DNA from 3 places in the Gordonia sp. NPDC003376 genome. Region 1 is predicted to be linked to each of the others. Evidence: riboswitches for the same ligand, from Rfam matches in the RefSeq annotation. Region 1 holds a riboswitch; each other region holds the start of a gene.

Region 1 (4,017 bases):
TCTCGCACCTCGAGGAGACCGAGCACGAGAACGTGGTGAACCTCGCCGCGGCGTATCGGGATCACTTCGGCTTCCCGCTGGTGATCTGTGCGCGCGAGACCGAACGCTACGACCGGGTGCTGCGCAACGGCTGGGCGCGCATGGACAATTCGTCGACGTCGGAGAAGTCGTTCGCGCTGATCGAGATCGCGAAGATCGCGAACTACCGGTTCGACGACCTCGTGGCCGATGCGAACCCGATCACCTCTGCCCGGTTCTCACGTCAGCCCGAACTCTCCTAGGCTGGTCTGCGTGCGAAGAGTCGATTGGCGAGGTTTGTCCAGTTTCAACGAGCTCAGTGAACGGCAGGCCATCAGTACCCTCTACGAATGCTGCAGTTCGTCGATCTGGGCGCTCCGCGTCGCCCGGGCCCGCCCGTTCTCCGACGACGACGCACTGCTCGACTATGCGGACCTGATCCTCGCCGAACTCACCGAGACCGACCTGGACGAGGCGTTGTCGGGGCATCCCCGAATCGGTGACCGTCCCGACAACCCCTCCTCCCATCGCGAGCAGTCGGGGGTTGCCGGGGCGGACGCCGCGGTGCTGGCCGAGTTGAAGGAACTCAACGCGGCCTACGAGAACCGCTTCGGGCACGTCTATCTGGTGTTCGCGAACGGTCGGCCGGCCGCGGAACTGCTGGGCATCCTCAAGGAACGCATACGCAACGACCCGGAGACCGAGCGCCGGGTGATGCGCATGGAACTGGGCAAGATCAATCGCAGCCGCCTTGCCCGGATGCTGACGCCCGCGGTCGAGTATGTTGACGACTGATCCGAGCTGAGGAGCAACGACGCGATGTCCGGTTTGTCCACCCATGTCCTGGATGCCACATCCGGTGCCCCTGCCGTCGGGATGTCGGTGATCCTGCAGGACGCCGCCGGCGGCGAGCTGGCGTCGGGGGTCACCGACGCCGATGGCCGCATCGGCCAGGTGACCACCGACGCCTTGGTCCCGGGTATCTACCACCTCGTGTTCGAGACCGGTGAATGGTTCTCCGACAACGATATCGAGGCGTTCTACCCCGAGATCGACATCTGCTTCACGGTCGACGACGCCGATCGGCACCACCACGTGCCGGTGTTGCTGAGCCCGTTCGCCTACTCGACGTATCGGGGCAGCTGATGCCACACGCCGGCTGAGCTGGACGTCCTCGCCCAGCTCAGCCGACCGGCCGTCGACACCCCGGCACGCTGCGCCCGACGCCAACCACCCCACACGATGGTTGAGCAGGACGTCCTCGCCCAGCGAAGCCGACCGACCGTCGACACCCCGGCACGCTGCGCCCGACGCCAACCACCCCACACGATGGTTGAGCAGGACGTCCTCGCCCAGCGAGGCCGACCGACCGTCGAAACCTCTGCAGGTTGCGCTGGGAGCCAACCACCGTCGCGCGGGCCCGCGACGACACAGTCGGCGCAGACAACAGAGCACTGTGCCGTGTTCCGGTATGGCTGTCCTATGATGGGCGGCGCAGTTGGTTCGCCGACCGGGATGTCATGGAGCCCCTACACCCGATCGTCGGCGTCGAGTCCGTGTGATGTCTGACGACGTCGGACGGGTGAGAGGGAATCCGGTGTGAATCCGGAACTGTCCCGCAGCGGTATGTCGAAACGACCGCCGTCACGTGCACTGGGCCCATGCCCGGGAAGCGACGGCCAGTAGGTTCCGCGGAGCGATCCGCGCCTGTCGACGAGTCCGAAGACCTGCCTCCTGTACCGGCCGCGCCGCGGTCGGTGGCTCGTCGCCTCGTGGACAGGGCGCAGGTCGGACATGCTGACTTCGAGGTCGCCTTCTCGCGTACCTCCCTGGGGCTGCCCGCCGTGCCCGCAATGGCGACGACCGTCGGAAACCATTGCAGGAGTGAATGTCTCATGTCCGAGAGGACCAACTCACCCTTTACCGCGACCGTGCTCGGCGCTCCCCGGATCGGTCCGCGTCGTGAACTCAAGCGCGCGATCGAGGCCTACTGGGCGGGGCGTCTCGACGCCGTCGAGCTCGAGGCCACTGCCGCCGGTCTGCGCGCCGACACTGTCGCACAGCTGTCGGCCGCGGGGCTCGATTCGATCCCGGTGAACACCTTCTCCTACTACGACCAGGTCCTCGACACCGCGGTGATGCTGGGCGCACTACCCGAGCGGGTTTCCGCGATCGCCGATCCACTGGACCGGTACTTCGCGGCCGCGCGTGGTACCGCCGACGTCGCCCCACTGGAGATGACCAAGTGGTTCGACACCAACTATCACTACCTGGTGCCGGAGATCGGCGCCGACACCAGCTTCACGCTGAACCCGGAGAAGGTGCTGGCCGAGGTCGCCGAGGCCCGCGACGCCGGGGTCAACGCACGCCCGGTGGTGATCGGTCCGATCACCTTCCTGGCGCTGTCGAAGCCGATCGGTGCGGGTTCGCCGCTCGACCGGATCAACGAGCTACTCCCCTGCTACCTGGAGCTGCTGCGTGTGCTGGCCGAGGCGGGTGTCGAGTGGGTGCAGATCGACGAGCCCGCCCTGGTCACCGATATCGCCTCGGGCCTTCCGTCGCTGTCCGGTTCGGTGTACTCGGCGCTGGCACAGGCGACGACGCGTCCGAAGATCTTGGTCGCCACCTACTTCGGTGATGCCGGGGAGGCACTGCCGGCGCTGGCCCGTTCGGGTGTCGACGGTGTGGCGGTGGATCTGATCGAGGGCCGCCTGGAGAGCGTCGTCGACGTCCCGGAGCTGTCGCGTCTGCATGTGGTCGCCGGTGTGGTCGACGGCCGAAACATCTGGCGCACCGATCTGGAGAAGGCTCTCGCCACCCTCGGCACCCTGCTGGGTTCCACCGGTTCGCTGGCGGTGTCGACGTCGTGCTCGACGCTGCATGTCCCCTACTCTCTGGAGCCGGAGACCGGGGTCGACGACAACCTGCGGGGCTGGCTGGCGTTCGGTGCCGAGAAGTACGTCGAGGTCGCCACCCTGTCGCGGGCGCTGACCGGCGGACGCGAGGCAGAGGCCGCCGCGTTCGACGCCTGTGCGGCTGCGTTGGCCACCCGCGCCACCGATCCGCGAGTGCACGTCGATGCCATACGTGAGCGTCTGGCTGCGGTGAGTGATGCCGACGTCACCCGTGGCGAGGCCGCCGAGCGGCTGGCCGCACAGAACGACCGGCTGGACCTGCCGCCGCTGCCGACGACGACGATCGGCTCGTACCCGCAGACCTCGGCGATCCGTCTCGCGCGTGCGGCACTGCGCAAGGGTGAGATCGATCAGGCCGGCTACGAGCAGAAGATGCGCGAAGAGATCAAGTCCGTGGTCGACCTGCAGGAGCAGATCGGCCTGGACGTCCTGGTTCATGGTGAGCCGGAGCGCAACGACATGGTGCAGTATTTCGCCGAGCAGCTCGACGGGTTCTTCACGACGGTCAACGGTTGGGTGCAGTCCTATGGCACACGTTGCGTGCGCCCGCCGATCCTGTTCGGCGACGTGGAGCGTCCGCACCCGATGACGGTCGACTGGATCACCTACGCCCAGAGCCTGACCACGAAACCGGTGAAGGGCATGCTGACCGGCCCGGTCACCATTCTGGCGTGGTCGTTCGTCCGTGATGATCAGCCGCTGTCGGAGTCGGCCGATCAGATCGCCCTGGCGATCCGCGACGAGACGGTGGATCTGGAGAACGCCGGTGTCGGCATCATCCAGGTCGACGAGCCTGCCCTGCGTGAGCTGCTTCCGCTGCGAAACGCCGACAAACAGGCGTATCTCGGGTGGGGGGTACGGGCATTCCGGCTCTCGACGTCGGGTGTCGCCGATGCGACCCAGATCCATACGCACCTGTGCTATTCGGAGTTCGGCGAGGTCATCGGTGCGATCGCCGAACTCGACGCCGACGTCACCTCGATCGAGGCGGCACGGTCGCACATGGAGGTGCTCGACGACCTCAACAGCGTCGGGTTCGCCAACGCCGTCGGCCCGGGTGTCTACGACATCCATTCGCCACGTG
Region 2 (4,017 bases), on a different contig from region 1:
GTCGCCCTCTCCCTCCTGCGTCCCGACGGTCTGGCGCACCTCGCCCAGGCCTGAGGCGGTGAACCACTCGGCGTAGTGGCCTGCCTCGTCGGCGCGCTCGGGAAAGGTGAAGCGCGCGGCGATCGCCCGACCGTCCACCACGAGCCCGCCGTTGGCGGCGTAGACCATGTCGGGCAGACCCGGCTGGGGGTCGACGAGGTGCACCGTGTGCCCGAGACGGCGATAGATCCGGCACAACTGTTCCCACTGGGCGACCGCGCGGCCGGTGTCGACCGGGACGGTCGGGTCCATCCACGGGTTGATCGCATAGGTGACGGTGAAGAACGTCGGTGGGGTCATCGCAAAGGTGCGAGGACGGGCGATTCGGGGTTCGGACACGGCAGGGCGCGAGCTGGTCAGCGTCATGAATCGAGCGTAGGGTCGGCATCTGATGCAATCAATCGTCACAGATTGCGCATCTGTTGAAGATTTCGATCGCAATCTGCGGACAAGGATGGATGTCTTGCGCGAGCTCGACGATCTGGACGAGAAGGTGCTCGTCTGCCTCACCCGGGACGCCCGCGCCACCTACGCCGACATCGGTGCGCAGGTGGGGTTGTCGGCGCCCGCGGTGAAGCGGCGCGTCGACCGGCTCGTCGCCGATGGCGTGATCATCGGTTTCACCACGGTGATCGATCCGGCCGCGATGCAGTGGAACACCGAGGCCTATGTGCAGGTGTTCTGTCGGGGCAACATCTCGCCGGAGGAGCTGCGGGTGTCGTGGGAGCCGATCCACGAGGTGGTGTCGGCGGCGACGATCACCGGGCAGGCCGATGCCATCCTGCGGCTGATGGCCCGTGATGTGCACCATCTCGAACGGGCCCTCGAACGCATCCGGCAGGCCGGACCGGTGGATCGGACCGAGTCGATCATCGTGCTCAGTCACCTCATCGACCGTGGTCATCCGTAGGTCGGGTGGTCCGCCGTGCACGCGCGACCGTCAGCCCGGCGAGTGGTCGTCGGTGCGATATGTGACCACCATGTTTCGCCTGGTTGCGTAGATGTGTGCTAGCCTCGGCGACGTGATCCACTCCGTGCGCGTGTATTGGCGCTTTATCGAGGCTCCGGGTGAGCCTGCGATGAAGCGCTGACTGCGCACACCACACAACCCGGAGCCCGAGCAGTGACCAGAACGGTCGCTGCTCTTGTCATTTCAAGGGCCTCCGATGACGACAGCCGGTGGCCGGCGGGATGACAGGCCCGCACACCCGCGAAAGGCACACCGTGACCACCCTCGGAGATCTGCCCCGGACGTCGACGTCCATCGACACCGTCGAGAACACCTCGGACCGTAGGGTCAAGGCCTTCCGTTCGATCCCGTCGCCGGATGTGATCCGCACCGAACTGCCGCTGACCGCACGCCGCGCCGTGGCCGTGCAGCGTGATCGCGACGAGATCGCCGCCATCCTGGCCGGTGCCGACGATCGGCTGCTGGTCGTCGTCGGACCGTGTTCGGTGCACGATCCCGTGGCCGCTCTCGACTACGCCCGGCGCCTGGCGCCGCTGGCCACGCAGTACGAGGGCCGCCTCAAGATCGTGATGCGGGTCTACTTCGAGAAGCCGCGCACCACCGTCGGGTGGAAGGGTCTGATCAACGACCCCGGCATGGACGGGACATACGACGTCGAGCGGGGACTGCGTACCGCGCGCTCGTTGCTGCTCGACATCATCGATCTCGGACTGCCGGTGGGCTGTGAATTCCTCGAGCCGACCAGCCCGCAGTACATCGCCGACGCGGTGGCGTGGGGAGCGATCGGCGCCCGCACCACCGAGTCGCAGGTGCACCGCCAGCTCGCCTCCGGCCTGTCGATGCCGATCGGGTTCAAGAACGGTACCGACGGCAATGTGCAGGTCGCCATCGACGGTGTGAAAGCCGCTGCGGCGCAGCATGTCTTCTTCGGTGTCGACGACTTCGGGCGTGGTGCACTGGTGGAGTCGGCGGGTAACACCGACTGTCACATCATCCTGCGCGGCGGCACCCCCGGCCCGAACTACGACGAGGTGTCGATCGCCGATGCGGTTGCGGCACTGGACAAGGCGGGCCTGCCCGCTCGCGTCATGATCGACGCCAGCCACGCCAACTCCGGCAAAGATCATGTGCGCCAGGCGCAGGTGGCCGCCGAGATCGCGGCGTCGGTGCGTGCGACTCGCGCGGCCGGCCGCGAACCGGTCATCAGCGGTGTGATGCTGGAGAGCTTCATCGAGGCCGGGGCGCAGTCGCCGGACGCCGAACCGCTCGTGTACGGCAAGTCGGTGACCGACAAGTGCATGGACTGGGCGGTCAGCGCGGCGGTCCTGGCGGATCTGGCACGCGGCTGACACCCCGCGCCCGTCCGGACCCGGGTGCCGGAAATGTCGCAATCGACGGCTGATAGGCTCGCCCCGCGTCGGTCCGGCCGGGGAATCGCCTCGGCCGGCCAAGAGGGAATCTGGTGAGAATCCAGAGCTGCCCCGCAGCGGTGACGGAAACGATGGTGGCCAGGGCACTGGGTCGGTGACGACCCGGGAAGCGGCCATCGGTAGGTGGCACGAAGGTGCCGGGTCCGGAGTCCGAAGACCTGCCGACGTCACCGTGGAACACCTCCGCGGTGCACATCGACCTCGCGGGATATGGTCGGTGCGTTCGCGTCCGGGCCGGTTGGGTGGCCGCCCGGTGTCCTGACGCCCCGGTGTGCCCGCATGACGAAGGGCGCAGGTGGGTCACCTGATCTCACAGACGTCGATGCGGCGATCGCTCGCGATCATCGGATCGTTGACGATAGCGGCTGCCGCAGTGGCATGTTCGACCGATTCCGACGGTGACGACGCCTCCGCGGCGGCGGTCTCGATCGAGAACTGCGGCCAGACGGTGGCCGTCGAACAGGCCCCGCAGCGCGTGGTGTCGCTGAACCAGGGCTCCACCGAGATCCTGCTGTCGCTGGGGCTCGCCGATCGCATGGTGGGGACCGCGACCTGGACCGATCCCGTGAAAGCCGATCTGGCACAGGCGAATGAGTCGGTCCCGCGCCTGGCCGACAACAAGCCGTCGCTGGAGACGGTACTGGCCACCGAGCCCGACTTCGTGACCGCGTCGTTCGGCGGAACGCTCGGTCCCGGCGGCGTCGGCGACCGCGACCAGTTCGAACGGCTCGGCGTGGGCACCTACCTCTCGCCGACCGACTGCGTGGGGCGCGCGGCGACCAGCGTGAACGCCGACGGCGCGCGTTCGGAACCGCTGACCATGGACCTGATCTACCAGGAGATCCGTGAGCTCGCCCAGATCTTCGATGTCTCCGACCGTGGTGAGGAGCTGATATCGTCTCTGCGGCAACGGTATTCGGCGGCAGCCATCACCAGGACGGATGACGACACCTCGCTGGTGTACTGGTTCGCCGACACCCGGACGCCGTATATGGCCGGGTGCTGCGGATCGTCGGGTGTGATCTCCGGTTCCGTCGGCGCGACGAACATCTACGCCGACACCACCGACGAGTGGCCGCAGGTGAGCTGGGAGAGTGTGGCCGACCGCAATCCCACCGCGATCGTGCTCGCCGACCTCAGCCGCCGCAGCATCGACGGCGACGCGCTCGACAGCAAGATCGCCTTCCTGGAATCGAATCCGGTGACCAGCAAGATGGAGGCGGTGCAGAACAAGCGGTACATCGTGGTCAACGGCGCCGACCTCAATCCGTCCATCCGCACCGTCGACGGCGCCGAGAAGGTCTCGGCCGCATTGCGCGGCTGGAACCTCGCAGGCTGAAAGGCCCCCGATGACGACGACACTGGAGCGTCCGCCGGCCGGGCAGCGGGCCTCCACTCTTGCGCGGTCGGCGATCTGGGTGATCGGACCGATCGCGTTGGTCGCCTCGATCGCGGTGTCGGTGACCATCGGCGTCGCCGACCTGTCGGTGGCCGATGTCTACCGCGTGATCCTGGCCCACCTCGGCGGCCCCGACTCCGACCTCTCGCCGGTCCGGCAGGGCATCGTGTGGGAACTGC
Region 3 (4,017 bases), on a different contig from region 1:
ACACCTCGTCGCGCCAGGCGAGGATGCGGGCGACGAAGGCGGCCAGGGACTCTCCGCCGTGCGGGGTCGAGTCAGGGTCGGTGAAGAACGCACCGAGGGCCGACGGGTCGATCTGCTCGGGCACACATCCCGACCACGAGCCGACGTCGAGTGTGGCCAGCCGGTCGTCGAGGGTCGGCCCGGACACGGGCCGCCCCGGGGTGAACAGGGCGGGGGTGAACAGGGCGGGGGTGAACAGGGCGGGGGTCAGGAGCTCGGCGGTCTGGCGACTGGCGGCGTCGGGCCCCACCAGCATCGACCGGGCACCGGTATCCGCCGACCGGGCACCGGTATCCGCCGACCGGGCGTTCAACCGGGCCGCCAGCGCGAGGACCGACTTCCGTCCGACGTCGTCCAGAGACGGATCACCGCCGAATCGGAGGGCCTTGTTGGGGCCGCTCCGACCGGCGGTGATCAGATGAAGCGTCATTCGTCCGGACGTCAGCGGACGTCGGCGAGCGCCGCCGTTCCGGCCGACGACCTCGACCGGGTCAGCACACCCAGGATCGCGGCGAACGCGGTGGACAGCACGGTCCACAGGATCACCTGGTTGGCGATGACGTACACGCGGAAGTCTCCGATCACCGCACCCGGGAAGCCGGGGAAGACAATGGTCTGGCCGTCCATCACCGGTTCGGGCACCTCGTGGAACTCCGGCAGCAGGGCCGCGGTGATCGTGACGACCACCAGGAATCCGACGGCACCGAGGACACCGGCGAACAGTCCACCCAGACGCGGGCGCAGCCAGAACACCAGCACGACGGCGGCCACCACCGCGATCACCGAGACGGCCGTGATCGTCAGGTAGGCACCCGACCGGGCACCGATGGTGTCGTCGTCGCCGACGGCCGGCGGATTGGCCGGGTAGACGAAGAACGGCACCCCGAAGAACGCGATGAAGCCCAGTACGCCGAGGGCGGCGCCGACCCAGCGGTAGTCGGTCGCCGGGTAGTGGCGACCGATGTAGGTCCACAGGACGGTGAACGCGACGGCGAAGAACGCGCCCATGCACAGGGCGAACACGATGGTGCCGACGCCGGCGCCGATGTTCTCCTGCACGGTGCGGGTGAAGACCTCGCCCTCACCACCGTGAACGTGGCCGCTGTGGGCCTCCAGCAGGTGCTCCTCGGCCTCCGACCGGGCACCCTCGTAGTCGATCGCCTTGGCGACCTGCGGCTCGACGAAGATCCGAGCGAAGATGAACGCGACGATTCCGGCGACCAGGCCCGAGAGCAGGCCTGCGCCGATGAACTTCTTCTCCATGTGTGGTTGTCTCGCTTCCGTCCGCGTCAGTGGCAGGGGAAGCCGAGGAAGTGCCGTGCGTCGTGCACGAACTCATGGATGTGGGTGTCGGAACCGAACACCGACACCGCGCCCTGGTCGTAGCCGAGGAAGTAGTAGGCCATGCCGGCCAGGACCAGCGTGGCGGTCAGCCACAGCGCGGCCGAAGCGGCAGAGAGGTCGGGTACGGCAAGCGACACCGCTGTGCCCTGATGGGTGGTTGCGACCATCGGATCAATCCTTCCGTGGGATCATGCGTCCCAGCTGAAATAGCAGATTTTCCGACGTCCGGCGGCGTCCTGGCTCATCCCTCCGACCTGGTCGAATGGACTCACAGTGGCGCGACCGCTCCGGATTCACACCGGATTCTCCGCATGAACGTCTGCGAGCACGATACCCCTCCACCGAGACAGGGACCACGGAACCGTCGGTGGGCTGGAGGATGATGGACGACGTGTCCGATCCGGCAGAGATCCTGGCCCGGTTCACCGCGCCCACGAGGCAGTGGTTCACCGGGGCCTTCGCCGCGCCCACCGCCGCCCAGTCCGGCGCGTGGGAGTCCATCGCCGACGGCGACAACACGCTGGTCATCGCCCCGACCGGGTCGGGCAAGACACTGTCGGCGTTCCTCTGGGCACTCGATCGGCTCGCCGCCCGACCCGACCGCCCCCGGGGCACCACCCGGGTGCTCTACGTCTCCCCGCTCAAGGCGCTCGCCGTCGACGTCGAACGCAATCTGCGAGCGCCGCTGACCGGCATCACACGGGCCGCGCAGGAACTCGGTGAGCCCGAACCCGCGATCACCGTGGGGCTGCGTTCCGGCGACACCCCGGCAGCGCAGCGTCGGCTGCTGGTCCGGACCCCGCCGGACATCCTGATCACCACACCGGAGTCGTTGTATCTGATGCTCACGTCGTCGGCGCGCGAGTCGCTGACCGGCGTGGAAGCCGTGATCGTCGACGAGGTGCACGCAGTGGCCGGCACCAAACGCGGCACGCACCTCGCGCTCTCACTCGAACGACTCGACCGGCTGCTGGAGACCCCCGCACAGCGCATCGGGTTGTCGGCGACGGTGCGCCCGCCCGAGGTGGTGGCCCGGTTCCTGTCCGGGGCGGCCGACTGCACCGTGGTGCGTCCGCCGGCGGCCAAGACCTTCGACCTGCGGGTGGACGTCCCGGTGGAGGACATGGCGAACATCCCGGCACCGCCGGACGCCGACGGCGGGCTCGACGAGCTCGACGATGCCTTCTCCCCGACCGCCGGATCGTTGTGGCCGTACGTCGAGTCGGCGATCGTCGACCTGATCGAGGCCAACCGCAGCACCATCGTCTTCGCCAACTCCCGACGGTTGGCCGAGCGCCTGACCGCCCGGCTCAACGAGATCGCCGAGAATCGTGCCGGGGCGTCGGTGTCCGAAGCCGCGGTGCGAAACCAGCGCGTGGCGGGCGGCGCACCGGCGTTGGTGATGGCCAGTGGCGCGAGCGCCGGTACCGGGCACGTCCTCGCGCGGGCCCATCACGGCTCGGTCAGCAAAGAGCAGCGCGCCGAGATCGAGGACGACCTCAAGACCGGGCGGCTGCGCTGCGTGGTGGCCACCAGCTCACTGGAACTCGGCATCGACATGGGCGCCGTCGATCTGGTGGTACAGGTGGAGGCACCGCCGTCGGTGGCGAGTGGTCTGCAGCGGATCGGCCGGGCCGGACACCAGGTGGGCGAGATCAGCCAGGGTGTCCTGTTCCCCAAACATCGCACCGACCTGATCCACTGCACGGTGGCCGTGGCGCGGATGCGGGCCGGCGAGATCGAGGAGCTGACGGTTCCGACCAATCCGCTCGACGTGCTCGCCCAGCAGACGATCGCCGCGGCCGCCGTGGACGACCTCGACGTCGACGACTGGTTCGAGACCGTCCGGCGGTCGGCGCCGTACCGCGATCTCGGCCGGTCGGTGTACGAGGCGACCCTCGATCTGGTCTCCGGCCGGTTCCCGTCCGACGAATTCGCCGAACTCCGGCCCCGCGTGACCTGGGATCGCGACCGGAACACGTTGTCGGGGCGGCGCGGCGCCCAGCGGCTGGCGGTGACCTCCGGCGGGACCATCCCCGACCGTGGGTTGTTCGGCGTGTTCATGGTCGGTGAGAAGGCTGCCCGTGTCGGCGAGCTCGACGAGGAGATGGTCTACGAGTCGCGGGTCGGTGACGTGTTCGCGCTCGGCGCCACCAGCTGGCGGATCGAGGACATCACCCATGACCGGGTCCTGGTCTCCCCGGCGTTCGGCCAGCCGGGCAGGCTGCCGTTCTGGATCGGCGACAGCATCGGACGACCGGCCGAATTGGGTGCCGCCATCGGCAGATTCACCGGCGAGATCGCCGACCGCGCCGAACTCGACCGCCGCGCAGATGATCTCGGCCTCACCGACTTCGCCCGCGAGAACCTGGCCGCACTCATCGCCGAACAGCGCGAGGCCACCGGACATCTGCCCACCGACCGCACCCTGGTGGTCGAGCGATTCCGCGACGAACTCGGCGACTGGCGGCTGATCCTGCACTCGCCGTACGGCTTACGCGTGCATGCGCCGTGGGCGTCGGCGATCTCGGTGCAGCTCAAGGTCTCCCTCGGTCTCGACGGCGCGGTGACCGCCTCCGACGACGGGATCATCGTCCGCCTACCCGACACCGACGACACCCCGCCGGGTGCCGC

Evidence for each region. Region 1 has a riboswitch for cobalamin ahead of metE (5-methyltetrahydropteroyltriglutamate--homocysteine S-methyltransferase). Riboswitches for the same ligand answer to the same signal wherever they lie in the genome.
Region 2: it holds a riboswitch for cobalamin, as region 1 does, so the genes downstream of both, ACWDUA_RS10015 (ABC transporter substrate-binding protein) here and metE (5-methyltetrahydropteroyltriglutamate--homocysteine S-methyltransferase) in region 1, are expected to answer to the same signal.
Region 3: it holds a riboswitch for cobalamin, as region 1 does, so the genes downstream of both, ACWDUA_RS23470 (CbtB domain-containing protein) here and metE (5-methyltetrahydropteroyltriglutamate--homocysteine S-methyltransferase) in region 1, are expected to answer to the same signal.

The regions. Positions count from the first base shown of each region.
Region 1 is NZ_JBSFRM010000036.1:393-4,409, reverse strand. It holds gene uraD (2-oxo-4-hydroxy-4-carboxy-5-ureidoimidazoline decarboxylase) at 1-281, shown strand, start outside; gene uraD (2-oxo-4-hydroxy-4-carboxy-5-ureidoimidazoline decarboxylase) at 292-813, shown strand; gene uraH (hydroxyisourate hydrolase) at 838-1,164, shown strand; cobalamin riboswitch at 1,561-1,767, shown strand; gene metE (5-methyltetrahydropteroyltriglutamate--homocysteine S-methyltransferase) at 1,914-4,017, shown strand, end outside.
Region 2 is NZ_JBSFRM010000007.1:139,241-143,257, forward strand. It holds gene rocD (ornithine--oxo-acid transaminase) at 1-405, opposite strand, end outside; gene ACWDUA_RS10005 (Lrp/AsnC family transcriptional regulator) at 503-949, shown strand; gene ACWDUA_RS10010 (3-deoxy-7-phosphoheptulonate synthase) at 1,264-2,358, shown strand; cobalamin riboswitch at 2,411-2,619, shown strand; gene ACWDUA_RS10015 (ABC transporter substrate-binding protein) at 2,762-3,778, shown strand; gene ACWDUA_RS10020 (FecCD family ABC transporter permease) at 3,789-4,017, shown strand, end outside.
Region 3 is NZ_JBSFRM010000037.1:23,660-27,676, forward strand. It holds gene ACWDUA_RS23460 (histidine phosphatase family protein) at 1-469, opposite strand, end outside; gene ACWDUA_RS23465 (CbtA family protein) at 481-1,302, opposite strand; gene ACWDUA_RS23470 (CbtB domain-containing protein) at 1,329-1,550, opposite strand; cobalamin riboswitch at 1,594-1,756, opposite strand; gene ACWDUA_RS23475 (ATP-dependent helicase) at 1,775-4,017, shown strand, end outside.